Regions from separate parts of the Streptomyces sp. NPDC102441 genome, predicted to be linked through region 3. Evidence: predicted binding sites of a transcription regulator. Region 3 holds the regulator's gene; each other region holds the start of a gene.
What was found. The regulator HrcA, encoded in region 3, represses chaperone genes, less so after heat shock. The targets are predictions, from matches to a motif close to TTNGCACTCNGNNNNNCNGAGTGCNAA.

Region 1 (9,950 bases), on a different contig from region 3:
GCCACCGATGATGATCGTGCGGGGGTCCAGCAGGGTGAGCGCGGTGACCAGTCCGGCGGCCAGCGCGTCGACGGCGTCCCGCCACACACGCAGCGCCGCGGGGTCGCCCGAGGCGACGGCCTTCGCGCAGTCGGCGGCGTCGGCGCCGGGGGCGTCGGACGCGGCGGCCCAGGCCCTGGACACGGCGGCCGCCGAGGCGAGGGTCTCCAGGCAGCCGCGCTGGCCGCAGCCGCAGTCCGGTCCGTCAGGACGGACCACGATGTGGCCGATCTCACCCGCGTAACCGTGGGCGCCCGCCTCGATGGTGCCCGCGATGCCGATGGCACCGGCGATCCCGGTGCCGAGCGGCACGAAGAGGAAGCGGTCGGCTCCCCGGCCGGCGCCGATCCGTCCTTCGGCGAGGCCGCCGGTCCGGACGTCGTGGCCGAGCGCGACGGGTATGCCGCCGAGCCGTTCGCCGAGCAGCTTCCGCAGGGGCACGTCGCGCCAGCCCAGGTTCGCGGCGTAGACGGCGATCCCGCGTTCCGCGTCGACGATGCCGGGCACGGCGACCCCGGCGGCGACGGCGGCTTCACCGAGGTGCTTCTCGCCGTACGCGCGGAGGTCCGCGGCGAAGCCGAGGATCGTCTCCACCACGGCTTCGGCCCCCCGGTCCCTGCCGGTGGCCCTGCGCGCCTCATGGAGCAGGGTGCCGTCGGCCCCGACCAGAGCGGCCTTCATTCCTGTGCCGCCCACATCGAGGGCGATGACGTGTCTCACGAAGACAGTTTCGCCCGCCGACCCCTAAAAGGTCTAGTCCACTATCGTGGTTTGTTGAGCACCCATACAAAACGGTCCTGCTAGATTGCCGAATCGATGCTCCGGTGGTTTAGACCTCCGGGTGGGCACGAGGCAGGGATCGCGGGTCCGCCGTCGGGACGACGGTGTCCGCGTCGACCGATGTAGGGATGGGCAAGGCTGTGCAGCGGCGTTTTGTGGGTCTGACCGCGGTGGTGGCCGTACTCGGGATGACAGCGGCACTGTCGGGGTGCGGGTCTGGCACCGGAGGCGGCGACGTCACCCTGCGGCTGGTCGCGGCCGACTACGGCACCGGCGCGGAGAACAGCTCACAGAAGTACTGGGACGACGTCGCGGGGAAGTTCGAGAAGGCCAACCCCGGCATCGAGGTCGAGGTCAGCGTCTACTCCTGGAAGGACGTCGACCGCGAGGTCGCCGAGATGGTGAAGGCCGGCAAGGCGCCCGACATCGCACAGATCGGGGCGTACGCCGACTACGCCGAGGCGGGCAAGCTCTACGCCGCCGACGACATGATCTCCATCCGCACCGCGTCCAACTTCCTGCCCTCGCTCACCGACGCGGGCGAGGTCGACAGCAGTCTGTACGGCCTCCCGTTCGTGGCCAGCACCCGGCTCCTCTTCTACAACAAGGGCCTGTTCGCCAAGGCGGGCCTCGGCGCACCGCAGACCCGGGACGACATCCGGAGCGACGCCACCGCACTGAAGCAGCGTGGCGTGGAATACCCCTTCGCCCTGCCGCTCGGCCAGGAGGAGTCCCAGGCCGAGACCCTGATGTGGATGCTCAGCGGGGGCGGCGGATACACGGACGAGGTCGGCAACTACAACATCGACTCCCCGGCCAACATAGCCACCTTCCAGTGGTTGAAGAACGACCTCGTCGGCAAGGGCCTCACCGGCCCCGTCGCCCCTGGGAAGCTCGACCGGGCGAAGGCCTTCGACGCGTTCACCGACGGCGACGTGGGCATGCTCAACGGCCATCCGACTCTGATGCAGGAGGCGGAGAAGAAGGGCATCGAGGTCGGCATGGTGCCGCTGCCCGGGATCGACGGGCCGAGCAAGGGCTCGATGGGCGTGGCCGACTGGATGATGGGCTTCAAGCAGAACGGTCACCGGGCCGAGATAGGCAAGTTCCTCGACTTCGCCTACGCGGACGAGAACGTGCTCGCCTTCGCCGACCAGTACGACCTGCTTCCCGTGACCAGCAGTGCGTCGGCCGCGATGGAGGCCGACAGCAAGCACAAGTCGCTGCACGAGTTCCTGTCGGCACTGCCGAACTCGCAGCTGTACCCGTTCGGCAAGACGTCGTGGGCGCAGGTCAGCGAGTCCATCAAGGAGAAGATCGGTTCCACGGTCGAGCCCGGCGGCAGCCCGGAGAGTGTGCTCGTGGACGTCGCGACCGAGGCCCGGCAGGCGGAGAGCGCCGAGTAGGTTGGTTCATATGACCGCCGGCCATTCCGACTCCCCCGACTCCGCTGCCTCCCCCGACTCCGCTGCCCCGCTCTCCGGCCAGGAGCGCGCGGTGCTGGCCCTGGAGCGGCGCTCCTGGGCGGGCCCGGGAGCGAAGGAGCGGGCGGTCCGGGAAGAGCTGGGCATCTCACCGGTCCGCTACTACCAGCTGCTCAACGCGCTCCTGGACGACCGGCGGGCGCTGGAGGCGGACCCGGTGACGGTGAACCGGCTGCGGCGGGTCCGGGACGCGAGGCGCGGCCGCCGCTGAGGCCGGGCCTGCCGGGGCTCCGCGCCTCAAAGGCCGGTGGGGCTGGATCTGGCCCTGCTCACAGATACGCTCGGGCCATGGGCAATTCGGCACACCCCCTCCCGACCCCGTCCACCCAGGCCGGCCGCGAAGGCCTCGCCGCACTCCTCGCCCGACCCGCCGGCGCGGTCGTCGCGCTGGACTTCGACGGCACGCTCGCCGACATCGTCCCGGACCCGGAGCAGTCCCGGGCCCACCCCGACGTCGTCCCGGCTCTCTCCGCGCTCGCCCCCCAGGTCGCCGCCGTCGCCGTGATCACGGGCCGCCCGGCGGACACGGCCGTGCGGTACGGCGGCTTCGCCGGAGCGCCGGGCCTTGACCACCTCGTCGTCCTCGGCCACTACGGTGCCGAACGCTGGGACGCCGCCACCGCCACCGTCCACGCCCCGGCGCCCGACCCCGGGGTGGAAGCCGTCCGTGCCGCGCTCCCCGCAGTGCTGGACGGCGCGGACAGCGGCATCTGGGTCGAGGAGAAGGGCGGCCGTGCGGTCGCCGTGCACACCCGCCGCGCCTCCGACCCGCAGGCCGCCTTCGAGGCCCTGCGTGCCCCGCTGGGCAGCCTGGCCGAGCGGCACGGCCTGATCGTCGAACCGGGCCGCCTCGTCCTGGAGCTGCGCCCGCCCGGCATGGACAAGGGTGTGGCGCTGGAGGAGTACGTGAAGGAGACCGGCGCGGAGGCGGTGCTGTACGCCGGCGACGACCTCGGCGACCTCGCCGCGTACGCCGCCGTGGAGAAGCTCCGCGCCGAGGGGACCGCAGGCCTGCTGGTGTGCAGCGGCACCGGGGTCCCCGAACTCGCCGAGCGCGCCGACCTGTTGCTGCCGGGCCCGGCAGCGGTGGCGGATCTGCTCCGCTCCATTGCCCGGCAGATCACATCGCTCTAGGTCCTGGCCTAGTCCCGCAGCGCGTCGAGCTGGTCCAGGAACCACTGCTGCGGCGGAAGTGCCGTCGCAGCAGTGGCCAGGCGCTTCGAGCGGGCGCCCCGCTCGTCGGGATCCATCGTGAGCGCCTCGTGCAGCGCGGCCGCCGTGGCCGACACGTCGTACGGGTTGACCACGATCGCGTCCTCGCCCAGCTCCTCGTACGCCCCCGCCTCGCGGGAGAGCACGAGCGCGCAGCCGTGGTCCGAGACGACCGGGACCTCCTTGGCGACCAGGTTCATGCCGTCACGGATCGGGTTGACCAGGGCCACGTCCGCCAGCCGGTACGCCGCGAGGGAGCGGGCGAAGTCGTCGTCGACGTGGAGCAGGACCGGAGTCCAGCCCTCCGTGCCGTAGTCCGCGTTCACGGAGTCGGCGACCCGCTGGACCTCCGCCGTGTATTCGCGGTAGACCGCGAGGTCCTGGCGTGAGGGGTAGGCGAAGGCGATGTGCACCACGCGCTCGCGCCATTCGGGGCGCTCCTCCAGCAGTGCCCGGTAGGCGTGCAGTCCGCGGACGATGTTCTTGGAGAGCTCCGTGCGGTCCACGCGCACGATCGTGCGCCTGTCCACGCCCACCTGCTCCCGCAGGAGCTCCATGCGCTCGTCCACGTCCGCCTCGTGGGAGCGGCGGCGCAGGAAGTCCGCGTCGGCGCCCAGGCCGTGCACCCCGATCCGGGTGCGGCCGGTGCCGCCGAGGATCTCCGTGCAGCAGCCGATGAAGGCGTCCGCCCAGCGGCGGGTCAGGAACGCGGCGCGGTCGGCGCCCAGGATGCCCCTGAGCAGCTGCTCGCCGATGTCGTCGGGCAGCAGCCTGAAGTAGTCGACGGGCGCCCAGGGGGTGTGCGAGAAGTGCCCGATCCGCAGGTCGGGGCGGAGCTCGCGGAGCATTCCCGGGACCAGCGAGAGGTGGTAGTCCTGCACCAGGACCGAGGCGCCCTCGCCCGCCTCCTCGGCGAGTGCCTGGGCGAAGGCCCGGTTGTACGTCTCGAAGGAGGCCCACTGCCGGCGGAACTCCGCGTCGAAGACGGGCTCCACCGGAGTCTGGTAGATCATGTGGTGGACGAACCAGAGCACCGAGTTCGCGATGCCGTTGTACGCGTCGGCGTGGACCCCGGCGTCGATGTCGAGCATCCGGACGCCGGGCTCGGACACCCCGAGCCGGACCGCCTCGCGGTCGCCGTCGCCGAGGGCGGCACACACCCACAGCTTGTCGTCGACGGCGCTGAGGCCGGAGACCAGCCCGCCACCGCCCCGTTTCGAGTCGAGCGTGCCGTCCTCCCGCAGTGCGTACGACACGGGGCCGCGGTTGGACGCGACGAGTACCTGGGCGGCGTGCTCGGAGACCATGTACCCGAACCTAGCCCGTTCGGGAAGCCGCCAAACGTGAAGCGCCCGCGGAGCCGGGCGCGACGAGGCGTTACGCCGCGTTCCGCGACGTGTACTCCGCGATCTCCCGCATCGGCGGCCTCTCCTCGGTGTCCACCGCATGGGTGCGCGGGACGAATCCGCCGGGCCCCCGCTCGAACTGGGTGATCTCAGGACGTACGAGGGCGCCCCGGGAGAGCCGTAGCTGCGCCGTGCGGTAGATCGCGGCTGCCATTCGGCCGAGGGCCTGGCCGTCCTGGTGGCGGTGTTTGCGTACGCCGACGTCTACCTGGGCCAGGGCGTCCAGGCCGACCGTGTGCAGCGCGTCGACCAGCAGGCCCAGCTCCACTCCGTAACCTACGGGGAAGGGGAGCTGCTCCAGCAGGGAGCGCCGCACGGCGTACTCGCCGCCCAGCGGCTGGACGAAGCCGGCCAGCCTCGGCCAGTGCAGGTTGAGCAGCGGGCGGGCCACCAGTTCGGTCACCCGGCCCCCCTGGCCCGCGGCTTCGCCGAGCGGCCGGTCGTACATCGCCTTGACGAAGTGCACCGTCGGGTCGGTCAGCAGTGGGCCGACGATCCCGGAGACGAAGTCCGCGGAGAAGTCCTTGAGGTCCGCGTCGACGAAGCAGACGATGTCCCCGCTGGTCACCAGCAGTGATCGCCACAGGACCTCGCCCTTGCCCGGGAGCGCCGGGATCCGGGGGAGTACGGCGTCCCGGTGCACGACCCGGGCACCGGCCAGCCGCGCCGCGTCGGCGGTGGAGTCGGTGGATCCGGAGTCGATCACCACCAGCTCGTCGACGAGCTGGACCTTCTCCATCAGCTCGCGCCGGATCTCCGAGACGATCGCGCCGACCGTCGCCTCCTCGTTCAGAGCGGGCAGGACGACGCTCACGCGCGAGCGGTGCGGATCCTTCGCCCGCGCGGCTGTGAGACGGTCGAGCGGGCGGTCGGCAGCAGACCAGGAACGCCTGGTCAGCCAGCGTTCCACCTCTTCCAGCACGGTCGATACTCCCTGTATGTGATCCATCTCGCGGTTCGGACGACTATCTCAATCGTCCGGTGCTTCGGTTACAGTCTTGAACAACGCGGATGACCCTCGCATGTCGGGGTCGGTCCGCGAAAAAACGCCCGGATCCATGGTCCGGTGCCATAGCGCTCATCCAGAGGGACTGAGGGAACGGCCCGTCGAAGTCCCGGCAACCCTCCTGCCGACCGCGAGGTCACGGTAGGGAAGGTGCCAATTCCGTCTTGTGGCGAAATACGTCGCAAGGAAGATGAGGAGAAAGGGCCTCCGCCATCATGGCCGTGCAGACAGTTGCAGCAAACTCCAATTCCTCCGCAGTGGACCTCGGTCCCGCCGCAGCGCTTTCCTGCCGCGAATGCGGCGAGCGTTTCGAGCTCGGTCCCATTTTCGCCTGCGTGTCCTGTTTCGGGCCGCTCGAAGTGGCGTACGACCTGCCGAGCGGCTCCCCCGAAGAGCTGAAGAAGCGCATCGCCGAGGGTCCCGACAACATCTGGCGCTATGCGCCGCTGCTGCCTGTCCCCTCCGACGTCGCGGACAAGCCCAACATCAACCCCGGCTTCACGAAGCTGGTCAAGGCCGACAACCTCGCCCGCGAGCTGGGCGTGACCGGTGGCCTGTACGTCAAGGACGACTCCGGCAACCCGACGCACTCCTTCAAGGACCGTGTCGTCGCCATCGCCGTCGAGGCCGCCCGCGCCTTCGGATTCACCACACTCTCCTGCTCCTCCACCGGCAACCTCGCCGGTGCGGTGGGTGCCGCCGCCGCCCGCGCCGGCTTCCGCTCCTGCGTGTTCATCCCGCACGACCTGGAGCAGGGCAAGGTCGTCATGGCCGCGGTGTACGGCGGCGAGCTGGTCGGCATCGAGGGCAATTACGACGACGTCAACCGCTTCTGCTCGGAGCTCATCGGCGACCCGCTCGGTGAGGGCTGGGGCTTCGTCAACGTCAACCTGCGGCCGTACTACGGCGAGGGCTCCAAGACCCTGGCGTACGAGATCTGTGAGCAGCTCGGCTGGCGGCTGCCCGACCAGCTCGTCATCCCGATCGCGTCCGGCTCGCAGCTCACGAAGATCGACAAGGGCCTGCAGGAGCTGATCAAGCTCGGCCTCGTCGAGGACAAGCCGTACAAGATCTTCGGTGCGCAGGCCGAGGGCTGCTCCCCGGTCTCCACCGCCTTCAAGGCCGGCCACGACGTCGTGCGCCCGCAGAAGCCGAACACCATCGCCAAGTCCCTGGCGATCGGCAACCCGGCCGACGGCCCGTACGTCCTGGACATCGCCCGGCGCACCGGCGGCGCCGTGGAGGACGTCAACGACGAGCAGGTCGTCGACGCGATCAAGCTGCTGGCCCGCACCGAGGGCATCTTCGCGGAGACCGCGGGCGGTGTGACGGTCGGCGTGACGAAGAAGCTGATCGACGCCGGCCTGCTGGACCCGGCCCTGACCACCGTCGTCCTGAACACCGGAGACGGGCTGAAGACGCTCGACGCGGTCGCCCCGACGACCGGCCTGTCGGCGACGATCCGGCCCAGCCTGGACGCGTTCCGCGCCGCCGGCCTCGGCGCCGCCGCCAACTGACCACCCGAGACCGAAGGAAGGCACCGACATGAGCGTCAAGGTCCGTATCCCCACCATCCTCCGCACCTACACGGGCGGTCAGGCCGAGGTCCCGGCCGAGGGCGCGACCCTCTCCGAGGTCCTCGCGTCCCTGGAGCAGAACCACCCGGGCATCGGCGCCCGCGTCCTGGACGACCAGGGCAAGCTGCGCCGCTTCGTCAACGTGTACGTCAACGACGACGACGTGCGCTTCGAGGGCGGCCTGGAAGCGGCCACCCCGGACGGCGCGGGCGTCTCGATCATCCCGGCCGTCGCCGGAGGCTGACCGGGCTCTGCGGGCCGATCAGCCGCCCGACCGCATGACGTGAGCACCGTGGCCCCCTCCGTGAGAGAAGCGGAGGGGGCCATTCTGCATGGTTGAGCACGGTACAGTTGGGGAAGTCCCCGCCGCTGCCCATGCCGCCCGCATATGAGAATGCGCCCGGCCGCGACAAGAAGCAGCCAAAGTGAGTGCACTCCTTGCGGCATAAGTGGCCTTTGTCAGGCCCGACTTGCCCTGAAATCCCCTGAATTCCCCCAAAGTGTGCGGTCGCGTGTGCCCAGAATTCTCGTCCGATTGACCTGTTGCAGAGGGCAGTTGGGCAGATACATTCGGCCGCGGTCGACGCGTTCCGGCGCACGCCACCCTCTCCTGTCGGAGGGTGACTTCTGACCCGGGCCCGCGAAGTGCGGAGCTCGTGCAAGGGCCAGTAATAGGGGAGTTAGGCATGGCTCAGGGCACCGTCAAGTGGTTCAACGCGGAGAAGGGGTACGGCTTCATCGCGGTCGACGGTGGTGCGGATGTTTTCGTCCACTACAGCGCGATCCAGATGGACGGGTACCGCACCCTCGAAGAGGGTCAGCGAGTTGAATTCGAGATCTCGCAGGGCCAGAAGGGGCCGCAGGCGGACATGGTCAAGCTCGCCGTCGGCTGAGCTCGGCGCGGTCGGCCAACGACACTACTCACGCACGTGAGGCCCGTACCTCCACCAGGGGTACGGGCCTCACGTGCGTCCCCGTCCAGCCCCGGGCGCGCCCCCGAGGTTGTCCACATCCGGAGGGGGACGCTTGCACTCGCAGGGGTCGAGTGCTAATCATTGGCGTTAGCACTCTCCAGGTGAGAGTGACAGAAAACTTGGACCGGGCCGGTGAGGCCCGCAGGCTCTGTGGGGCAAGGAACCACTGAGCACGCTGGCCGTCCGTCGCGGGCGCCTCTCGGTCCGGAGAAATCCACCCCTGTCCGGGAGGACCACTTCACATGGCCAAGATCATCGCGTTCGACGAGGAGGCACGGCGCGGTCTCGAGCGCGGGATGAACCAGCTCGCCGACGCCGTCAAGGTCACCCTCGGCCCCAAGGGCCGTAACGTCGTCCTCGAGAAGAAGTGGGGCGCGCCCACGATCACCAACGATGGTGTTTCCATCGCCAAGGAGATCGAGCTCGAGGACCCGTACGAGAAGATCGGTGCGGAGCTGGTCAAGGAGGTCGCCAAGAAGACGGACGACGTCGCCGGCGACGGTACGACCACCGCCACCGTTCTCGCCCAGGCTCTCGTCCGCGAGGGCCTGCGCAACGTCGCCGCGGGTGCCAACCCGATGGCTCTGAAGCGTGGCATCGAGAAGGCCGTCGAGGCCGTCTCCGCCGCTCTGCTGGAGCAGGCGAAGGACGTGGAGACCAAGGAGCAGATCGCTTCGACGGCCTCCATCTCCGCTGCCGACACCGAGATCGGCGCCAAGATCGCCGAGGCTATGGACAAGGTCGGCAAGGAAGGCGTCATCACCGTCGAGGAGTCCCAGACCTTCGGTCTGGAGCTCGAGCTCACCGAGGGTATGCGCTTCGACAAGGGCTACATCTCGGCGTACTTCGCCACCGACATGGAGCGCATGGAGTCGTCGTTCGACGACCCGTACATCCTGATCGTCAACTCCAAGATCAGCAACGTGAAGGACCTCCTTCCGCTGCTCGAGAAGGTCATGCAGTCGGGCAAGCCCCTGCTGATCATCGCGGAGGACGTCGAGGGCGAGGCTCTGTCGACGCTGGTCGTCAACAAGATCCGTGGCACCTTCAAGTCCGTCGCCGTCAAGGCTCCGGGCTTCGGTGACCGCCGCAAGGCCATGCTCGGCGACATCGCCATCCTCACCGGTGGCACCGTCATCTCCGAGGAGGTCGGCCTCAAGCTGGAGAACGCCGGCGTCGACCTGCTCGGCAGCGCCCGCAAGGTCGTCATCACCAAGGACGAGACGACGATCGTCGACGGCGGCGGTGACAGCGACCAGGTTCAGGGTCGTGTCAAGCAGATCCGTGCCGAGATCGAGAACTCCGACTCGGACTACGACCGCGAGAAGCTCCAGGAGCGCCTCGCGAAGCTGGCCGGCGGCGTGGCCGTCATCAAGGCCGGCGCCGCCACCGAGGTGGAGCTCAAGGAGCGCAAGCACCGCATCGAGGACGCGGTGCGCAACGCCAAGGCCGCCGTCGAGGAGGGCATCGTC
Region 2 (9,950 bases), on a different contig from region 3:
CGCCCGATCTCCGCGTTGGAACGACCGTGGCTCATACCTTCGAGCACCTGGATCTCCCGGGCGGTGAGGGTCGGCGCCGCCCCCATCTCGGCGGACCGCAGCCGGCGCGGGGCGAGCCGCCACGTCGGATCGGCGAGCGCCTGGGTCACGGTCGCACGCAGCTCGGCGCGCGAGGCGTCCTTGTGCAGATAGCCGCGGGCACCGGCGGCGACCGCGAGTGCGACGCCGTCCAGATCCTCGGCGACGGTCAGCATGATGATCCTGGCCCCGGGGTCCGCCGAGAGCAGCCGCCGGACCGTCTCCACACCCCCCAGACCGGGCATGCGTACGTCCATCAGAATCAAATCCGAACGGTCGGCCCCCCAGCGGCGGAGGACTTCCTCACCGTTGGCCGCCGTCGTCACACGCTCGACGCCGGGCACGGTCGCAACCGCGCGGCGGAGCGCTTCTCGGGCAAGCGGGGAGTCGTCGCAGACGAGGACGGATGTCATGACCGCCCTCCGCAGCTGATGCGCGTCACCTTGAGCCTCCAGGCTGATACAAGTCGTCACCTGTGCGATTGACCCCCTCGGACATCTGCCCGAGCTCGTTCTCCGTCAACCGCCTCTCCCCCATCAACGACGGTCACTCGAAAGAGTTACGGGCCAAAGCATCCGGTTCGGCACTCTAAGTGAGGGCCCGTACACGGAGGAGAGCGACACGGGATCATTCACCCGTCAACTGATCTCCCTCTCGGCGACCTGCCCCATTTAGCGGGTTTTCTTCCCTTTTGCTGGCGTCTGAGGCTAGATTTCCGATCAGTCATATTTACATCTACTAACACCGTAGATGTACGGTCGGGACTCAGGTCACCGACGAGCACCAACGGTCGAGGAAGCCGTTTCCGAACCAGCAAGGTTTCGAGGGGACACGCAATGGCAGATTTCTCCCGCCTTCCAGGACCCAACGCGGACCTGTGGGACTGGCAGCTGCTGGCCGCCTGCCGCGGGGTCGACAGTTCACTCTTCTTCCACCCCGAAGGAGAACGCGGAGCAGCCCGGAGTGCCCGTGAGACCTCGGCGAAGGAGGTCTGCATGCGCTGCCCGGTCCGCGCCGAGTGCGCTGCGCACGCACTCGCGGTACGGGAGCCCTACGGCGTATGGGGCGGCCTGACCGAGGACGAACGCGAGGAGCTCATGGGCCGCGCCCGCAACCGCCTGATCTCCGCCCACTCGGCATCGGCCCCGGAGGCCGGTCACACCTGACACTCCGCACGACCCGCCGAATGCAGAAACGTTTCCTCACGCCTGGCACCCCTGCTGTCGGACCTGACGCCACGGGTGCGGCGGGCGGGGCAGTCAGCGTGCGGCAGCCAGGGACAGCTGCTCCAGGGTCGCCGCCACCGCCGGCACCCGGGAGAGGTCGGGCAGGGTGAGGGCGACGATCTCCCGCTCCACGGCCGGCTCCACGGTCACGGTGCGCACTCCCTTGTGCCGTACGGACTCAAGAGCCAGCTGGGGAAGGACGGCGACCCCGAGACCCGCTCCGACGAGGCCGATCACCGCCGGGTAGTCATCCGTGGCGAAGTCGATCCGAGGGGTGAATCCGGAGTCCTCGCAGACCTCCACCAGCTGGCTCCGGCAGCGCGGGCAGCCGGCGATCCACGGCTCGTCGGCCAGGTCCCCGATGCCCACCGCGTCCGCCCCCGCCAGCCGGTGCCCATCGGGCACCAGACCGACCAGCCGGTCACTGAGCAGCGGGCGCACGACCAGGTCGTCCCACTCGCCGCCGGTCGTCCCGTAGCGGAACGCCAGCGCGATGTCGCAGTCCCCGTCGCGCAGCATGTCCACCGAGCGCGGCGGTTCCGCCTCGACGAGCGAGACCTGGGTGCCGGGGTGCGCGGCGCGCAGAGCGGCCAGGGCGCCGGGGACCAGGGTGGAGCTCCCGCTCGGGAACGACACGAGCCGGACCCGGCCGGCCCGCAGTCCGGCGATCGCGGCGATCTCCTCCTCGGCGGCGGTCAGCCCCGCGAGGATGCCGGAGGCATGCCGCACCAGCGCCTCACCCGCCTGGGTGAGACGCATCTCGCGCCCCGTACGGATCAGCAGCGGGGTGCCCGCCGAGCTCTCCAGTGCCTTCATCTGCTGGCTGACGGCAGGCTGGGTACAGCCGAGCTCCCGCGCGGCGGCGGAGAAGGAACCGGTGGTGGCCACGGCGCGCAGGACACGGAGATGACGGGCTTCGATCACCCCTCAACCATAAGCGACTCTTGCAGCGTCGGCTGATTAATCGTGGGCAGCTTTGAGACATCGCGGTTAACCTTTCCCGTTATGAAGGTGCTCACCGTGAATCTCGGCCGTCCCACGCCCTCTCCCCACACCGACGGGGCCGACGGGCTCACCGGGATCGCCAAGCATCCGTCCGACGGTCCCGTGCGGGTCGCCGACCCCGGCCCCAAGGGCACCGGCGGCAGTGGCCTGTCCGGTGACACGGTGTGCGACCTCCGGCACCACGGCGGTTCGGACCAGGCCGTGTACGCGTACGCACGCGAGGAGCTCGACGTCTGGGAGAAGCAGCTCGGCCGGCCCCTGCCCAACGGCTCCTTCGGTGAGAACCTGACGACCCTCGGCCTCACCGTGAGCCACGCCCTGATCGGGGAGCGCTGGCGGATCGGCGACGAGCTGGTCCTGGAGGTGACGTCCGGCCGCATCCCGTGCCGTACGTTCGCGGGCCACATGGGCGAGCGGGGCTGGGTCAAGCGGTTCACCCGCGAGGGGGCGACGGGCGCGTACTTCCGGGTGATCGAGCCGGGGGCGATCCGCTCCGGTGACCCGGTCGAGGTGCTGTCCGTCCCCGGCCACGGGATCACCACGGCCATGGAGTTCCGGGCGACGACCACGGAGCGGGAGCTGCTGCCGCGTGTACTCGACGCCGGTGACGCGCTGCACGCGGAGACCCTGCACGCGGCACGGGCGTACGTGGCGAAGCTGAACGCCGCCGCCTCCTAGTGCCGCGGCAGGCGGTCGGGGCCGGGATGCCCGCGATGAGCGCGGTGAGTTCGGCGAGCTCGCCCCCGGTGAGGTCCCTCAGCGGAGGGCGGACCGGTCCGGCGGTGTGGCCGATGGCGGTCATGCCGGCCTCGACGATGCCGACCGCGTAACCGCTCTCCCTGGACCTGGGGATGATCCGCGCACCAACGACAACCCGGCGCTGCACGCGCTGCTCCCCCATCTGTGACGTAGCCGCCCGCAAAATGTACGAGCGCGTGGAAGAAGGCGGGTCCAGCGCCCGTACCAGCGGGTACTAACGTGCCGCCTATGACGACTGCACTGATTACGGGCGCGACGGCGGGGATCGGGGCCGCCTTCGCACGGCGGCTCGCGGGTGACGGGCACAATCTGGTGCTGGTGGCCCGTGACACGGAGCGCCTGCGGGCCCAGGCCACGGAACTGCACGACGGACACGGCATCGAGGCCGAGGTGCTGACGGCCGACCTGTCCACGGATTCCGGGATCGAGACGGTCGCCGCGCGGTTGACGGACCGTGTGAGCCCTGTCGACCTGTTGGTCAACAACGCGGGCTTCGGCAACAAGGGGCGCTACCTGGACGTCCCGATGACCGATGAGCTGATGATGCTGAAGGTCCACTGCGAGGCGGTGCTGCGTCTGACCTCGGCCGCCGCCGGCTCGATGCGGGAGCGCGGTCGCGGCGGAGTCGTCAATGTGGCCTCCGTCGCGGCCTTCCTCCCGCGGGGGACGTACGGGGCGTCGAAGGCCTGGGTCGTCCAGTTCACCCAGGGCGCCGCGAAGGACCTCGCGGGTTCGGGGGTGCGGCTGATGGCACTGTGCCCGGGCTTCGTGCGGACCGAGTTCCACCAGCGCGCGGGGATGGGGACGGGCAACATCCCGGACTGGATGTGGCTCGACGCGGACAAGCTGGTGGCCTCGGCCCTGGAGGACCTGGCCAGGGGCAGGTCGGTGTCGATCCCGGACCCGCGCTACAAGGCGCTGATGGGCCTGGTGAAGCTGACGCCCCGCAGTCTTCTCGGCGGAGTCACCTCCCGCGCGGGCCGGAGTTACGGGCCGCGGTAGCCGGCCGGGCGCCCCACGACAGCACTGAGGCCCGGTGCCCCCGCGACGGGGGTACCGGGCCTCGGTTCCGTACTAGTGGCTGTGGCCGTGGCCGCCGTGGCCGGCATCGGCCTCTTCCTCGGCCGGCTTCTCGACGACCAGGGTCTCGGTCGTGAGCAGCAGCGACGCGATGGAAGCGGCGTTCTCCAGGGCGGAGCGGGTGACCTTGACCGGGTCGATGACGCCGGCCTTCACCAGGTCGCCGTACTCGCCGGTCGCGGCGTTGAAGCCCTGGCCCTTTTCGAGCTCGGAGACCTTCGAGGTGATGACGTAGCCCTCGAGGCCCGCGTTCTCCGCGATCCAGCGGAGCGGCTCGACGGCGGCGCGGCGCACGACCGCGACACCCGTGGCCTCGTCGCCGGTCTTGCCGAGGTTGCCCTCGAGGACCTTGACGGCGTGGACCAGAGCGGAGCCACCACCGGAGACGATGCCCTCCTCGACCGCGGCGCGGGTCGCGGAGATGGCGTCCTCCAGACGGTGCTTCTTCTCCTTGAGCTCCACCTCGGTGGCGGCACCGACACGGATCACGCACACGCCGCCGGCCAGCTTCGCGAGGCGCTCCTGGAGCTTCTCGCGGTCCCAGTCGGAGTCCGTGGACTCGATCTCGGCCTTGATCTGGTTGATCCGGCCCTTGACGTCGGCGGAGTTGCCGCCGCCGTCGACGATGGTCGTGTCGTCCTTGGAGATGGTGACGCGACGGGCGGTGCCCAGCACGTCGAGACCGGCGCCGTCGAGCTTCAGGCCGACCTCTTCGGCGATGACGGTCGCACCGGTGAGGGTGGCGATGTCGCCGAGCATGGCCTTGCGGCGGTCGCCGAAGCCCGGGGCCTTCACCGCGACGGCGTTGAAGGTGCCACGGATCTTGTTGACGACGAGGGTGGAGAGCGCCTCGCCCTCGACGTCCTCGGCGATGATCAGCAGCGGCTTGGAGCTACCGGCCTGGATGACCTTCTCCAGGAGCGGGAGCAGCTCCTGGATGGAGCCGATCTTGCCCTGGTGGATCAGGATGTACGGGTCGTCGAGGACGGCCTCCATACGCTCCTGGTCGGTCACCATGTACGGGGAGAGGTAGCCCTTGTCGAAGGCCATGCCCTCGGTGAACTCGAGGTCCAGCCCGAAGGTGTTGGACTCCTCGACGGTGATGACACCGTCCTTGCCGACCTTGTCCATCGCGTCCGCGATGAGCTCGCCGACCTGCGGGTCCTGCGCGGAGAGCGCGGCCACGGCGGCGATGTCAGCCTTGTCGTCGATCGGGCGGGCGGTCGCGAGGAGGTCCTCGGACACGGCCTTGACGGCGGCGTCGATGCCCTTCTTCAGGGCGGCCGGGGACGCGCCCGCGGCGACGTTGCGCAGGCCTTCGCGGACGAGGGCCTGGGCGAGCACGGTTGCGGTGGTGGTGCCGTCACCCGCTACGTCGTTGGTCTTGGTCGCCACCTCCTTCACCAGCTGGGCGCCGAGGTTCTCGTACGGGTCGTCGAGCTCGACCTCGCGCGCGATGGTGACACCGTCGTTGGTGATGGTGGGGGCGCCGAACTTCTTGTCGATGACGACGTTGCGGCCCTTCGGGCCGATCGTCACCTTCACCGTGTCGGCAAGCTTGTTGACGCCGCGCTCAAGGGCGCGACGGGCGTCCTCGTCGAACTTCAGAATCTTCGCCATGGGCTGAGTGTCCTCTCAAACGAACTGCGCCCCTCGCCACCCGGCTAGTTTTTCGCAGGGGGCCAGGGGCGCAGAACAGAAGCAAACGTGGGTGAATTACTTCTCGACGATCGCGAGAACGTCGCGCGCCGAGAGGACGAGGTACTCCTCGCCGTTGTACTTCACCTCGGTGCCGCCGTACTTGCTGTACAGAACGACGTCGCCGCTCTTGACGTCGAGCGGAAGCCGCTCGCCGTTCTCGAAGCGGCCCGGGCCCACGGCCAGGACGACGCCCTCCTGGGGCTTCTCCTTGGCGGTGTCCGGAATAACCAGGCCGGAAGCCGTGGTCTGCTCGGCGTCGAGCGGCTGGACCACAATGCGGTCCTCGAGCGGCTTGATCGCAACCTTGGAGCTGGTGGTCGACACGATCCGGTCTCCCCCTTCGGAGATCTCACGGGGTTTAACAGTCTGTGGGGTGGCGACCAGGTCGATCCGTCGTCGCGGGTGCCGGACCTGCCCTGTCGCGCGGTTGTGCTGGCACTCTCCATCGGGGAGTGCCAGCACTGAGACTATGACCGCGATTAGCACTCGGTCAAGCGGAGTGCCAATTCACCACCCTCGCGTGGCGCCGTGGGACCGGCGCACGCCCGGACAACGCGGGAGATCTCCACAGGGTTCCGCGACGGACGGCCCGTCAGACGTAGTCCTCCAGCCTGGCCACGGCGTACCCCTTGTCGGTGATCGTCTTCATGACGTTGCGGATCATGTCGGCCATGGAGCCGTCCCAGTCCTCACGGCCCCGGAAGTGGGTGAGGACGATGTCGCCGGGATGCAGGTCCCGGTCCCACTCGCGCCACTCCATGTGGTCGGGGAACGCCTCGGCGGCCCACAGGGGCACCGCCTTGATGCCACAGGACTTGGCGATGCGCAGGGTGTCACCGTTGTAGTTGCCGTACGGCGGGCGGAAGAGCACGGGCCGCTTCCCCAGGTGCTTCTCGATCTTGTCCTGCGAGCCGCAGATCTCCCGGCGCTGCTCCTCCTCGGAGAGCCCCGGGAGATAACGGTGGTTGAGCGTGTGGTTGTTGAGGGTGACACCGCGGGCCTGCATGTCCTTGAAGTACCCGTAGTCGTCGCTGACCTCGTAGTCGCTGAGGAAGGCGCTGTACGGAAGCTTCAGCTCCGACATCATCCTCAGCAGTTCGGGGTCCTTCTCCGCGCCGTCGTCCATGGTCAGGAAGACGATCCGCTCCTTGGTGGGCACGGTGGTGAAGACCGGCGGCAGCTCCTCCCCGCCCTCGACCTCGAAGCCCTTACGGGTGGTGATGTGCGGCTTCTCGACGGGCGGTGCGGGCGCGACCAGCGGGACCTTCGCCAGGCCCCACTTCTTCGCGACGGCGGTGCGGGCGGCGAGCTCCTGCTTCAGCCGCGCCGTCCTGGCCTCGATCCCCGCGGGACCCGCCTGCGGCGGGGCGGCGGCGGCCGACTGCCCGGCGGCCGGCCCGTGGCGCCCTGCGTCCCCTTCGTCCGTACCGTCCGCGCACCCGGAGGCCGCAGCACCGATCAGCAGGGCGGCCAGGACGGCGCAGGTCGTTCTGTGCCGGTTCATGGCAGACTTTTCCTTTTGTCGTACTAGTTGCATGGCGCCGCATCCTGCCACCGGGCCACCGGCCGCCTCCCGCGACACCTCCGAGCGGCCCGCCAGGTCATCCGGCTGGCTCACAATGGACTCGTGAACGCCCTTCCCCCCGCCGATCAGGCCGACCCCGCCGACCCGCTCGCCGCCTTCGCCGCCCTGCGCACCCCCGAGGGCGCGGCACTCCTGGACGAGCTGCGCGACCACGACCCGGCCCAGGAGCTGGCGACCGCGACCCGGCTGCGCCGCACGCACCCCGCCGCCCTCGTGTCGGCGGCGCTCGGCCAGGCGCGGCTGCGCCAGCGCGCGGTGGCGAAGTTCGGGGCGGCGGACGCGTACCGCATGTTCTTCACCCCGGACGGCGTGGAACAGGCGACCCGCACCTCGGTCGCCGGCTACCGGGCCGGACGGTTCGCGGAGCTCGGCGTACGGAGCGTGGCCGACCTGTGCTGCGGCATCGGCGGGGACGCGATCGCCCTGGCCCGGGCGGGTATCGCGGTCCTGGCGGTGGACCGCGACCCCCTCACCGCCCAGGTCGCCCGCGCCAACGCCGAGGCGCTCGGCCTCCAGGACCTCGTCGAGGTGCGGTGCGCCGACGTCACGGAGGTCGACACCTCCCCGTACGACGCGGTCTTCGTCGACCCGGCGAGGCGCGGCGGGCGGGGCAGGATCTTCGACCCCGAGGCCTATTCGCCGCCGCTCTCCTGGGCGACCGGGGCCGCGCTGAAGGCCCCTCGCGCCGCGCTGAAGATCGCACCCGGAGTCCCGCACGAGGCCATCGAGCCGGCGGCCGAGGCCGAGTGGATCTCGGACGGCGGTGATGTGAAGGAGGCCGTGCTCTGGTTCGGCGAGGGCTTCGCTTCCGGCACCTTCCGGGCCACGCTGCTCCCGTCCCGCACGACCCTCGCCTCGGTCGGCCCGCTCCCCGCCCCGCCGGTCGGTCCCGTGGGGCGGTATCTGTACGAGCCGGACGGCGCCGTCATCCGCGCCCATCTGGTGGCGCAGGTCGTGGAGTCGTGCGGGGGCAGGCTGATCGACGAGACGATCGCGTACGTCACGAGCGACAGGCCGTACGAGTCCGACACCACGGCCGCGTACGAGATCACCGATCAGCTGCCCTTCAACATGAAGAAGCTGAAAGCCCTGCTGAGGGAGCGTCAGGTAGGCGTCCTGACCGTGAAGAAGCGCGGATCGGCGGTCGAACCCGAGGAGCTGCGCCGGAAGATGAAGCTCCAGGGGCCGCACGCGGCCACCGTCTTCCTGACCCGGGTGGCCGGGGCCCCCACCATGCTGATCGGGCAGCCGGTGAAGCGGGCCTGATCAGACGTCGACCGTGATCAGCGGCTCCGGCGGCGTCACGCCCAGCACCCGCAGCACCCAGCGGCGGTGGGCGAACGCCTTGACGAGGCCGGTCAGCCCGGTCAGCCAGGCGAGGAATCCGAGCCCCATCAGCCAGGCCACCAGGCCGTACGTCTCCTGGCCCGCCCTGGCTGCCCCCGGGACGGCCACGCAGCCGAAGAGTCCCGTCGCGCAGAGCATGAACGACAGCAGCAGCCAGGCCACGCTCGCCCGCGGCCGGCGCAGGAGCGCGTCCCTCTCCGGGTCTCGGTCCAGCCCGCCCCACTCCACGAGGAGGCGGTGGATCCGCAGGTCCCTGGCCACGCCCACGGCCACGAGAAAGGCCGCGGGGATCAGCACGGCGGCGCCGACGGCCAGAAAGATGACCCCCGGGATCACACCGAGGGTGTCGTAGGCGTCCTCGAACATGAGGAACGCCGAGCCCATGAGGGACCAGCCCAGCGCGGCGACCCCCGACCACATCCACAGGATCCCGAGGCGGCCGGGCCCGATGAACATCTTCACCAGCTCGCCGAGGACCACACCCCGGTCGCTCAGCAGGGCGTCGCGGTCGGGCCACGTGCGTATCTCCACAGGCGGAGGGGACGGCGGAAGCGGTGAACGACTGGGCATGGCCCAGACATTACCGATGGCCCAGACATTCCGATGGCCCAGACATTACCGAGTGCGCGGTTCCGTCTCCGGCAGTGGAGCAGCCCGGGGGATCAGCCCAGCGGGTACGACGTACGGCCGGACGCCTCGTCGATCTCGTCGTGCGCCTTGGTGAGCAGCTTCATCGCCAGCTCGTTGAGCGCACGGGCACCGGCGATCTCCTCGCCGACCCTCGGCTGCTCCGCGTCGGAGGGGTGGCGGCTGGCGTATCCGTGGGCCCGCACCTCGGTCCCGTCGCTCAGCCGCACCATCGCGGCCGCGCGGGTCCGGTGCGTGTCCTCCTCGAACTCCAGCTCGATGTGCCAGCCGACCGTGGTCTCCATCATGTCGGTCACCTCCCGGGATTCCTGCTTCCAGGGTGCGCCCGATCCCCCGCCCCCGCACGGCGTGCGCGGGCGCCCGATCCCCCGCCCCCGCACGGCGTGCGCGCCGCGCGGCTCAGAGGCCGCCCGACGGCCTCAGGCGTCCCGCAGGGCCTGGACGTCCAGCTTCCCCATCCCCATCATCGCCTTCATCACACGGTCCGCCTTGGCGCGGTCGGGATCGCCGAGCAGCTCGGG
Region 3 (9,950 bases):
CTGCAGGTCGGCGCGCTGTCCGCCGAGCCGGATGTCGAGACGGCGGGGGCCGTCGCTCTCCGGACCGTCCAGGAGCCAGAGCTCACCGCCGCTGGCGTAACTGATCCGGGTGCCGTCGGTGGTGGCGTGCCGGGCGTAGAAGCCGTCCATGCCGGTGTGGCGGCGCAGGCCCGTGCCGTCGGGCAGGGAGGAGTACAGCGCGCCGACACCCTCGTGGTCGCTGAGGAAGGCGATGCGCTCACCGACCCACATCGGGCATTCGAGGTTGCCGTCGAGGTCCGCGTGGACGCGGGTGAACTCCTCGGGGGCGCCGTCCGCGGGCCGGTCGGCCGCGGCGATCCAGAGCTTGCCGGCCGTCCCGCCCCGGTAGCGCTTCCAGGCGGCGGCCTCGCGTCCCATCGTGGCCGAGAGCAGCAGGATCCGCCCGCCGGGTCCGTACGCGAGCGAGCCGACCGGCCCGTACGGCAGGGTCCGGGCGGGGCTGCCGTCGACCGGGACGGCACGGGCCCAACTGCGCCGCAGTGACATCTGCCCCTGGGTGCTGATCGCCAGCACGTCGCCGTCGGGAGTCCAGCCGCGTACGGACGTGCACGCGTCGCCCCAGTGGGTCAGCCGCCTGGAGGGGCCGCCGTCGGACGGCGCGATATGTACCTCGGGGGCCCCGTCCCGGGTGGACGTCCAGGCGACGAGGGTGCCGTCGGGAGAGATCCGCGGCTGGGTGACAGGGCGGTTGTCGGCGCTCACACGCCAGGCTCGGCCGCCGTCGAGCGGCGCCAGCCAGACGTCGTCCTCGGCGGTGAAGGCGATCAAGTCGCCCTGGACATGGGGATACCGGAGGTAGGAAGGCTGCGTCACACAGATCACCCTATGGCCTCTCGTTCGGACCACGCCGGGCTCGCGGGGGTCTGGCACCGCTCCAGGGGCGGAAGTTGGCCGGAGTCCTCCGTGAGGACCCTGCCGCGCGCTCTCCGCACAGCCGGCGCCGGCCACCCTTCCGCGGGGGCCTTCGGCTACGACCAGCGGCCCGTGCGGCCCAGCAGCAGTGCCGTCGCCGCCGTACCCGCCGTGGAGGTGCGCAGGACGGTCGGCCCGAGCCGGCAGGTCCGGGCACCGACGGCCGCGAACGCTGCCAGTTCGTCCGGTGAGACGCCGCCCTCGGGGCCGACGACAAGGATGATTTTGCCCGCTTCGGGCAGGGCGACGGTGGCCAGGGGCTCACTGTCGTGGTCGCGGTCCTCGTGCAGGACGACGGCGAGGTCCGCGGTGGCCAGCAGGGCGGCGGCCTGCTTCGTGGTGAGCACGTCCGTGACGTCCGGGAAACGCACCCGGCGCGACTGCTTGCCCGCCTCGCGCGCCGTGGTGCGCCACTTGGCAAGGGATTTGACCCCCCGGTCGCCCTTCCACCGGGTGACGCAGCGCGCGGCCTGCCAGGGCACGATCGCGTCGACACCCGTCTCGGTCATCGTCTCCACGGCGAGCTCGCCCCGGTCGCCCTTCGGCAGCGCCTGGACGACGGTGATGTGGGCGGCCGGCGCGGGCTCCTCACGCACCGGCTCCAGACCGGTGACCACGAGCCGGTCCTTGCCCTCGGCCGCCCGTACGACGCCTTCCGCCCAGCGGCCCCGCCCGTCGGTCAGGACGACGTCCTCCCCGGGGTTCAGCCGCTTCACGGACACGGCGTGCCGCCCCTCGGGGCCGTCCAGGACGAACTCCGGCCCGCCGGGCAGCTGTTCGACGACGAAGACCGGTGCCGTCACTGGGCACTCCTCACACTCACTGCCGCACGCGCGGCTTCCGTTTCGGCGGCGAGCAGGCCCACGAGCTCCCCGGCGGGCAGCTCGCGTGCCATCCGGTGGCCCTGGCCCGCCCACAGGGCCATGCCCTGCGCGTCCCCCGTCCTGGCGGCGGCCTTGCGCAGCCCACTGGTCATCTGGTGCACCTGCGGGTAGGCGGCGGGGGCGTACGGGCCGTGCTCCCGTACGAACCGGTTGACCAGCCCCCGCGCGGGGCGGCCCGAGAAGGCCCGGGTCAGGGCCGTGGTCACGAACAGCGGGTTGGTCAGGGCCTGCTTGTGCAGCGGGTGCGCTCCCGACTCCGGGCACGCCAGGAACGCCGTACCGAGCTGGGCGGCGTCGGCCCCGGCCGCCAGGACGGCCGTGATCTGGGAGCCGCGCATCAGCCCGCCGGCCGCGACGACCGGAAGCCGCACCGACTCGCGGACCTCGGCGATCAGGGCGAGCAGCCCGGTGCCGGTGAGGCCGCCCTGCGGGTCGTCCCGGTGCGTGGACTGGTGGCCGCCCGCCTCGATGCCCTGGACGCAGACTGCGTCGGCGCCCGCCCACTTGGCGTTGCGCGCCTCCTGGGCCGAGGTGACCGTGACGACGGTGAACGTGCCGGCCGCGGCGAACGCGTCGAGGACCTCGCGGGTGGGGCAGCCGAAGGTGAAGGAGACGACGGGGACCGGATCCTCCAGCAGGATCGCGACCTTGGCCTCGTAACCGTCGTCGCCGCTGGAGTCCGGGTCGCCGAGCGGGGTCTCGTACCAGGAGGCCTCTCCGGCGAGCTGTTCACGGTAGATCTCGACGGAGCCCGCGTCGGCGACCAGCGGCTGCGGCGTGAAGAGGTTGACGCCGAAGGGTCCGCCGGTCATCCTCCGGAGCTGTTCGACCTCGTTGTACATCCCGTCCGCCGTCTTGTAGCCGGCGGCGAGGAATCCGATCCCTCCGGCCCCGGCGACGGCGGCGGCCAGCTCCGGCCGGGAGACGCCTCCCGCCATCGGGGCCTGCACGATCGGGTACCGGCAGAGATCGGTCAGCGCCAAGGACATGACCGCATCGTGCCACGTCCAGCGGATCGTGCCGAATCAGCCCTTTCACACACCCGCCGGACCCCCGCGGACACAGCGGCGCCCGCCGGTACGGGACCGGCGGGCGCTGCGGTGACAGGGTTCAGCGGCCGTTGAAGGCATCCTTCAGGCGGGAGAAGAGCCCCTGCTGCCCCGGCTGGAACTGACCGGTGGGCCGCTCCTCGCCGCGCAGCACGGCCAGCTCCCGCAGGACGCGCTCCTGCTCGGGGTCCATCTTCGTCGGGGTCATGACCTCGACGTGCACGATCAGGTCGCCGCGCCCGCCACCACGCAGGTGCGTGATGCCGCGCCCGTGGAGCGGCACCGACTGGCCGGACTGGGTGCCCGGCCTGATGTCGACTTCCTCCAGCCCGTCGAGCGTCTCCAGCGGCACCTGGGTTCCCAGCGCCGCGGCCGTCATCGGGATGGTGACCGTGCAGTGCAGATCGTCGCCGCGCCGCTGGAACACGGCGTGCGAGACCTCGTGGATCTCGACGTACAGGTCTCCGGCGGGGCCGCCGCCGGGGCCGACCTCACCCTCGCCCGCGAGCTGGATCCTGGTGCCGTTGTCGACACCGGCGGGGATCTTCACGGTCAGGGTGCGCCGCGAGCGGATGCGGCCGTCACCGGCGCACTCGGGGCACGGGGTCGGCACGACGGTGCCGAAGCCCTGGCACTGCGGGCAGGGCCGCGAGGTCATGACCTGGCCGAGGAAGGACCTGGTGACCTGGGAGACCTCGCCGCGGCCGCGGCACATGTCACAGGTCTGCGCGGAGGTGCCGGGTGCGGCGCCCTCGCCACTGCAGGTCGTACAGACGACCGCCGTGTCGACCTGGATGTCCTTGGTCGTGCCGAAGGCCGCCTCGTTGAGGTCGATCTCCAGCCTGATCATGGCGTCCTGGCCTCGCCGGGTCCGCGAACGGGGCCCGCGCTGCGCGGCGTTGCCGAAGAACGCGTCCATGATGTCGCTGAAGTTGCCGAAGCCGCCGGCTCCGAATCCTCCCGCGCCACCGCCGCCGCCCGACTGGGACAGCGGGTCGCCACCGAGGTCGTAGACCTGCTTCTTCTGCGGATCCGACAGAACCTCGTAAGCGGCGTTGATCTCCTTGAACCGCTCCTGGGTCTTCGGATCCGGGTTGACATCCGGGTGCAGCTCGCGTGCGAGCCGACGGAATGCCTTCTTGATCTCGTCCTGAGATGCGTCGCGGCGCACGCCTAGTACGGCGTAGTAGTCCGTGGCCACTTACGAATCCGCCAGGATCTGTCCGACGTAACGTGCCACTGCGCGTACCGCTCCCATCGTTCCGGGGTAGTCCATGCGGGTCGGTCCGACCACGCCGAGTTTGGCGACTGCCTCGTCGCCCGAACCGTAGCCGACCGCGACGACGGACGTGGAGTTGAGTCCCTCGTGGGCGTTCTCGTGCCCGATCCGTACGGTCATGCCTGAGTCCGTTGCCTCACCGAGCAGCTTCAGCAGCACGACCTGCTCCTCCAATGCCTCCAGCACCGGCCGGATCATCACAGGGAAGTCGTGTCCGAAACGGGTGAGATTGGAGGTGCCACCGATGATCAGCCGCTCCTCCGTCTCTTCGACCAGAGTCTCGAGGAGAACGGAGAGCACCGTCGACACGGTTCCCCGGTCCTCGTTCTCGAAGGACTCCGGCAGGTCCTGCACCAGCTGCGGGACGTCCGCGAAGCGTCGTCCGACGACCCGGCTGTTGAGCCGGGCCCGCAGATCTGCCAGTGAGGTGTCACCGAAGGGTGCAGGACAATCGATCATACGCTGTTCCACCCGGCCCGTGTCCGTGATCAGGACGAGCATCAGCCGGGCCGGGGCCAGCGACAGCAGCTCCACGTGCCGCACCGTCGACCGGGTCAGCGAGGGGTACTGCACGACGGCGACCTGCCTGGTCAGCTGCGCGAGCAGCCGGACCGTGCGGCCCACGACGTCGTCGAGGTCGACCGCGCCGTCGAGGAAATTCTGAATGGCCCGGCGCTCCGGCGACGACAGGGGCTTGACTCCCGCGAGCTTGTCGACGAAGAGACGGTAGCCCTTGTCCGTCGGAATACGCCCCGCACTCGTGTGCGGCTGGGCGATGAAGCCCTCGTCCTCCAGCACCGCCATGTCGTTGCGGACAGTCGCCGGGGAGACCCCGAGGCTGTGCCGCTCCGTGAGCGCCTTGGAGCCGACGGGCTCCTCGGTGCCGACATAGTCCTGGACGATGGCGCGCAGCACTTCGAGTCTGCGTTCGCTGAGCACCGCGCACACCTCCAGCTGTGGTTCTTCGGCGTCTGCCTGGCACTCTGTGCGTTCGAGTGCCAGCAATCCCCCGGTCAGTGTACGGGGGCGGGGTGGGCCCGGGGCAAGGGCGACCGGCCACGCCGTCGTGGGACTGCGCAGGTCGTTGCCGATAGCGTCGCCGTATGGACGTCTCTTGGGAAGAGTTCGGCTGGGAGCGGTTGGGCAACGGTACGGGACGGCGGCGCCTTCCCGTCTGGGACGCGACCGCCGCACTGGTGGCCGGGGCGGACGCCGTGCTCCTCTACGACACGGGTGCGACGCTCCGTGAGGGAGTCGGGCTGCGCACCCAGGCGGAGGCCCTGCTGGGCCGGAGGGTGACACATATCGCACTGAGCCATCCGCACTTCGACCATGTGCTGGGCACCGCCGCCTTCTCCGGGGCGGAGGTGTACGGGGCGGTCGGCACGGCGGAGCTGCTGGGGCGGGGCGGGGAGGAGCTGCGCGCGGACGCGGTGCGGCACGGGATGAGCGAGGCGGACGCGACAGCCGCCACGGACGCCCTGGTGGCCCCGCGGCACCAGGTGAGCGGCGAGTGGACGCTCGATCTCGGCGGCGGGTTCCAGGTGCTGCTGGCCAATGTGGGGCCCGGTCACAGCGGCCACGATCTCGCGGTGCTGGTGCCGGGCTCACCCGTCGTGGTGCTCTGCGGCGATCTGGTCGAGGAGTCCGGGGAGCCGCAGTCGGGCCGGGACGCGGTCCCCTCGCACTGGCCGGCCGCGCTGGACCGGCTGCTGGAGCTGGGCGGCGAGGACGCGCTGTACGTGCCGGGGCACGGGGCGGTGGTGGACGCGGCGTTCGTACGGGCGCAGCGCGATCAACTGGTGGCCCGCTTCGGCGTGTCGTGAAAGGGGAGCCGTTTATCGTCGTGCCATGCGCAGCTACCAGCCGGACCTGACTCCGCCGTGGAAGAAGTCCGCCCCCGCCCCTGAGGTCCCCGCCGAGCCCGATCTGGTCGTCGAGGAGGCCGTCTCCGGCTTCTGCGGGGCGGTGATCCGGTGCGAGAAGACGGCCCAGGGGCCGACGGTCACCCTGGAGGACCGCTTCGGCAAGCACCGGGTCTTCCCGTTGGAGCCGCGCGGCTTCCTGCTGGAGGGCAGGGTGGTCACCCTGGTACGCCCGTCGGCCGGCGGCCCCGCCCGCCCCTCGCGTACGGCCTCCGGCTCGGTGGCGGTCCCCGGGGCACGGGCACGGGTCGCGCGGGCGGGCCGGATCTATGTGGAGGGGCGGCACGACGCCGAGCTCGTCGAGCGGGTCTGGGGCGACGACCTGCGCATCGAGGGCGTGGTGGTGGAGTACCTGGAGGGTGTCGACGACCTGCCGGCGATCGTGCGGGAGTTCGAGCCGGGCCCCGACGCCCGGCTCGGTGTCCTGGTCGACCATCTGGTGCCCGGTTCCAAGGAGTCCCGGATCGCCGCTCAGGTCACCGACGCGCACGTGCTGGTGGTGGGGCATCCGTACATCGACGTGTGGGAGGCCGTGAAGCCCTCGTCCGTGGGCATCCCCGGGTGGCCGGTGGTTCCGCGCGGCCAGGACTGGAAGACGGGCGTGTGCCGTGCGCTGGGCTGGCCGGAGAACACGGGTGCGGCCTGGCAGCACATTCTTTCCAAGGTCGGCTCGTACAAGGACCTGGAACCGCAACTGCTGGGGCGAGTCGAGGAATTGATCGACTTCGTCACCCTTCCTGCGTGATGTCCCGGGGCCGTTGAGGAGGATCCGGTACCGATCCCCTTGAACGCCTGCGCCGCACACGCACCATCCGTTATTGAGAGATGACGGCAGGGCCGGGCGCAGCGGAAGGCACGGGGGGCTGATGACGCGCGAAGTGTGGCGGGACGGGGCGGAGAACGAGGCGGCCTCCGCTGTCTTCCACCTGATACAGCAGCTGATCGACCAGTACCGGGTCAACCGGCCGGTGATGCCGTTGGTGGTGGCGCAGGCGGAGGACGCCTCGGCCGGGCCGGAGATCGACAGCAGGGTCGAGCAGATCGTCCATCAGGTCCACCGGGCGAACCAGCTGCGCCGGGTCCCGGTGAAGCTGCTCGAAGGCCGCGGTGCCACCCCGTACGAGGCGGCACTCTCCATGGTCCGCACCCTCACCGAGCGCCCCTGGGAGACCCGGGGCACGTCGCAGTACAAGCCCTTCGCCTTTCCCCGTTCCCGGCTGCTCGACGCCATCGAGCAGGCCACCGCGACGGTCGTCGCCGAGCCGGACGGGGGTTCCGCCCGTGAGCGCGACGAGGGGATCCTGGAACAGCTGGGCAGCCTGCGCTGGCGGGCCAGGCGGTCGGGGCGCGGCACCTGGTGGGACTCGCTGCGCGCCTCCGTCCGTCCGGAGACCTTTCTGGGGGCCGTCTTCATCGCCGTGCTCAGCGTGCTGCTGGGCGAGATCGGCTGGGTGCTGACCACTCTGGTCGCCGCCGCGGCCCTGCTCGGCCTGACAGTGGTGCGGCTGATGACGAGGGCGGCGCCGCCGCTGCTGTGGCTGCGCCCGGCCAGCCGATGGCTCGCGACCACGTCGTCACTCGCCGCGTCGAGCACCGCCTATCCCTCCGACGGCTGGTCGCGTTTCTCCCCCAGCGGTTCGTGGCGGGTGATCCGGGCGCGGGCGGCCGCTGTCGCGGAGCGGGTGGCCGACGCGGGCGCGGGCGACGAGCACGCGCGCCAGTTCCACCTGGAGCTGCGGGTCCAGGCGCTGCTGGAGGACCTGCTGGACAGCTACCGGGCACACGCCCTGGACTGGCGGCGCAGCAAGCGCACCGTCCCGCCGGTCGTGTTCCTGCCCACGGCCACCCAGGACAACGGCGGCATCCTGCTCATCAACGCCATCAACAACGTGCGCTCGCGGCGCAGCGAGGTCGATCCGCTGCTGCTTCTGGCCTCCCTGCCCGCCGACCGGATCATGCGGCACACCCCGCCGCTGCCTCCGGAGCCGCCCGCGAACGGCGGCGCCAGCTCGGGAGCCCGCGCACGGTACGAGAACTGGGTCGAGGACCTGAGCGTCGGCCAGGCCCCGGCCGCGGCGGTGACGCTGGCCTGGGTGCTGCGGCTGCCGCTCTCCACCGGCCAGCTGACCCATGAGCACGCCCACGCCCAGCTCGTCACCCACCGGGTCCGCAGGACCTGGGCCTGGTGGGTGATGTCGGGGAGGACCGTCGCCCTCGTGCTGGTCTGCGCACTGCTGGGAACCTTCCTGTGGAGTCAGCACTGGAAGGAGACGTACTGCTACGGCCCGCTGGTCGGCCGCAGCACGGACTCGGTCCGGCTGGAGGGCCCCGGAGGCGCCAAGGAGTGCATCGGAGTGGCGACGGTCCCCGAGGTCCGCTTCGCCGAGGGCAACACCCTCCAGCTGAACGGGGTGGGCAAAGGCGTCACCTTCGAGCGGATCGAGCAGGCGATAAGGGAACAGAACGCTGCCATAGGGCCGGGCGAACCGCACGTCACCGTCGTCTACGCGGGCCCGCTCACCGGCACCGACAAGAACCGGGAGGACACCCGCAAGGGCCTGGAGGAGCTGACCGGTGTCTACCTCCACCAGCGGTTCGTCAACGACACAGCGAATCGTTCCGTCAAGCTCCGGGTCCTGACGGCAAACGGCGGCAAGGACATGCTGCGGCAGACGACGGCGGTCAGGAGGATCATCGACGTGGCCCGGCGGGACTCCTCCGTCGTCGGCGTGGTGGGCCTCGGCCGCAACACCACGGAGAGCGCCGAGGCCACCGGGCTCCTCCAGCGCGCGGGACTGCCCGTGGTGGACAGCACGAACTCCGGCAGCGACCTGGCCCGCCTGTACCCGAACTACTTCGGCCTCGCCGCGACCGACGAGGAGCAGGCGGACGCCCTCGGGCTGCTCGCGGGCCAGTTGGCGGACGGGCTGTCCGATCCGCAGGCTGTCGTCCTGTCCAGGAAGGTGGGCAACGAGGACAAGGACCGCTACACCACCGAGCAGCGCAGGGTCGGTCTGGAGATGCTGGACGAGTCCGGCTTCGGCCTGGCCTCCGACACCCAGTACTCCTTGTCCAAGGACGGCGGATCCGCGAATCTCGACGCGCCCCTGCACTTGATCTGCGGGGCGGAACGCGTGCCCGACGCCCTGTACTTCGCGGGCCGGGTCGAGGACGTCAACACGCTGATGTCCGGCCTCGGCCAGACGGCCGGCTGCTCGGACAAGGCGATCACGGTCTTCACCGGCGACGACCTCACCAAAGCGCGCTTCGACGACTCGACGAAGCTCGCGGACAAGGTGACGCTCTACTACGGCGCGCTCGCACCCATGAGCCAGGGCGCCGGCCGGGCGTTCTACGAGGACTCCCGCAAGGCCCTGCAGTCGCTGCTTCCCGAGGGGCAGGAGCTCGCCGCGCTGCCGAAGGAGCGCCCGTACGAGGACATGCTCTTCGCCAGCGGGCAGACCGTCATCTCCTACCAGGCGACGGCCGCCCTCTACGCCGCCGCGACGCGCAGCGACAATCCGCAGAGCGCGGCGGAGACCTGGGCGACGCTCTACTCGGTGGCCCTGCACGACATGCCGACCGGGACCATCACCTTCCGGGGGACGATTCCGTACGCCGACCAGAAGGTGCACGGCCTGAACATCGTCGAGGTCACCCGTCCGGGGCCGGACGCGCGGAGCCGCGTCGTGTGCGGCCGGGCCGCGGGTGACCGGGCACCGCTCACCCGCGCGGACTGTCCGGTGTCGTAGGCCCGGCCGGTTCTCAGTCGACCAGGTCCCGCACCACGGCGTCGGCCAGCAGCCGCCCGCGCAGTGTGAGGACCGCGCGGCCCTCGCCGTGCGGTCCGGGCTCCAGC

Region 1: the regulator HrcA is predicted to act here: its motif matches at 8,530-8,556, upstream of groL (chaperonin GroEL).
Region 2: the regulator HrcA is predicted to act here: its motif matches at 6,329-6,355, upstream of groES (co-chaperone GroES).

What each region holds. Positions count from the first base shown of each region.
Region 1 covers NZ_JBIWKH010000018.1:149,333-159,282, forward strand. The annotation lists gene ACIREO_RS33390 (ROK family protein) at 1-759, opposite strand, end outside; gene ACIREO_RS33395 (ABC transporter substrate-binding protein) at 948-2,225, shown strand; gene ACIREO_RS33400 (DUF3263 domain-containing protein) at 2,236-2,514, shown strand; gene otsB (trehalose-phosphatase) at 2,592-3,437, shown strand; gene ACIREO_RS33410 (trehalose-6-phosphate synthase) at 3,446-4,822, opposite strand; gene ACIREO_RS33415 (glucosyl-3-phosphoglycerate synthase) at 4,893-5,843, opposite strand; SAM riboswitch class I at 5,997-6,124, shown strand; gene thrC (threonine synthase) at 6,143-7,444, shown strand; gene ACIREO_RS33425 (MoaD/ThiS family protein) at 7,473-7,748, shown strand; gene ACIREO_RS33430 (cold-shock protein) at 8,191-8,397, shown strand; gene groL (chaperonin GroEL) at 8,721-9,950, shown strand, end outside.
Region 2 covers NZ_JBIWKH010000004.1:393,510-403,459, reverse strand. The annotation lists gene ACIREO_RS10710 (response regulator transcription factor) at 1-491, opposite strand, end outside; gene ACIREO_RS10705 (WhiB family transcriptional regulator) at 915-1,244, shown strand; gene ACIREO_RS10700 (LysR family transcriptional regulator) at 1,338-2,228, opposite strand; gene ACIREO_RS10695 (MOSC domain-containing protein) at 2,310-2,987, shown strand; gene ACIREO_RS10690 (SDR family NAD(P)-dependent oxidoreductase) at 3,297-4,070, shown strand; gene groL (chaperonin GroEL) at 4,143-5,768, opposite strand; gene groES (co-chaperone GroES) at 5,865-6,173, opposite strand; gene ACIREO_RS10675 (polysaccharide deacetylase family protein) at 6,442-7,353, opposite strand; gene ACIREO_RS10670 (methyltransferase domain-containing protein) at 7,477-8,700, shown strand; gene ACIREO_RS10665 (hypothetical protein) at 8,701-9,351, opposite strand; gene ACIREO_RS10660 (DUF1876 domain-containing protein) at 9,444-9,716, opposite strand; gene ACIREO_RS10655 (VOC family protein) at 9,849-9,950, opposite strand, start outside.
Region 3 covers NZ_JBIWKH010000002.1:247,958-257,907, reverse strand. The annotation lists gene ACIREO_RS04650 (S41 family peptidase) at 1-855, opposite strand, end outside; gene ACIREO_RS04645 (16S rRNA (uracil(1498)-N(3))-methyltransferase) at 1,011-1,757, opposite strand; gene ACIREO_RS04640 (nitronate monooxygenase) at 1,754-2,827, opposite strand; gene dnaJ (molecular chaperone DnaJ) at 2,949-4,088, opposite strand; gene hrcA (heat-inducible transcriptional repressor HrcA) at 4,089-5,105, opposite strand; gene ACIREO_RS04625 (MBL fold metallo-hydrolase) at 5,270-5,992, shown strand; gene ACIREO_RS04620 (DUF3097 domain-containing protein) at 6,018-6,836, shown strand; gene ACIREO_RS04615 (hypothetical protein) at 6,958-9,843, shown strand; gene hemW (radical SAM family heme chaperone HemW) at 9,857-9,950, opposite strand, start outside.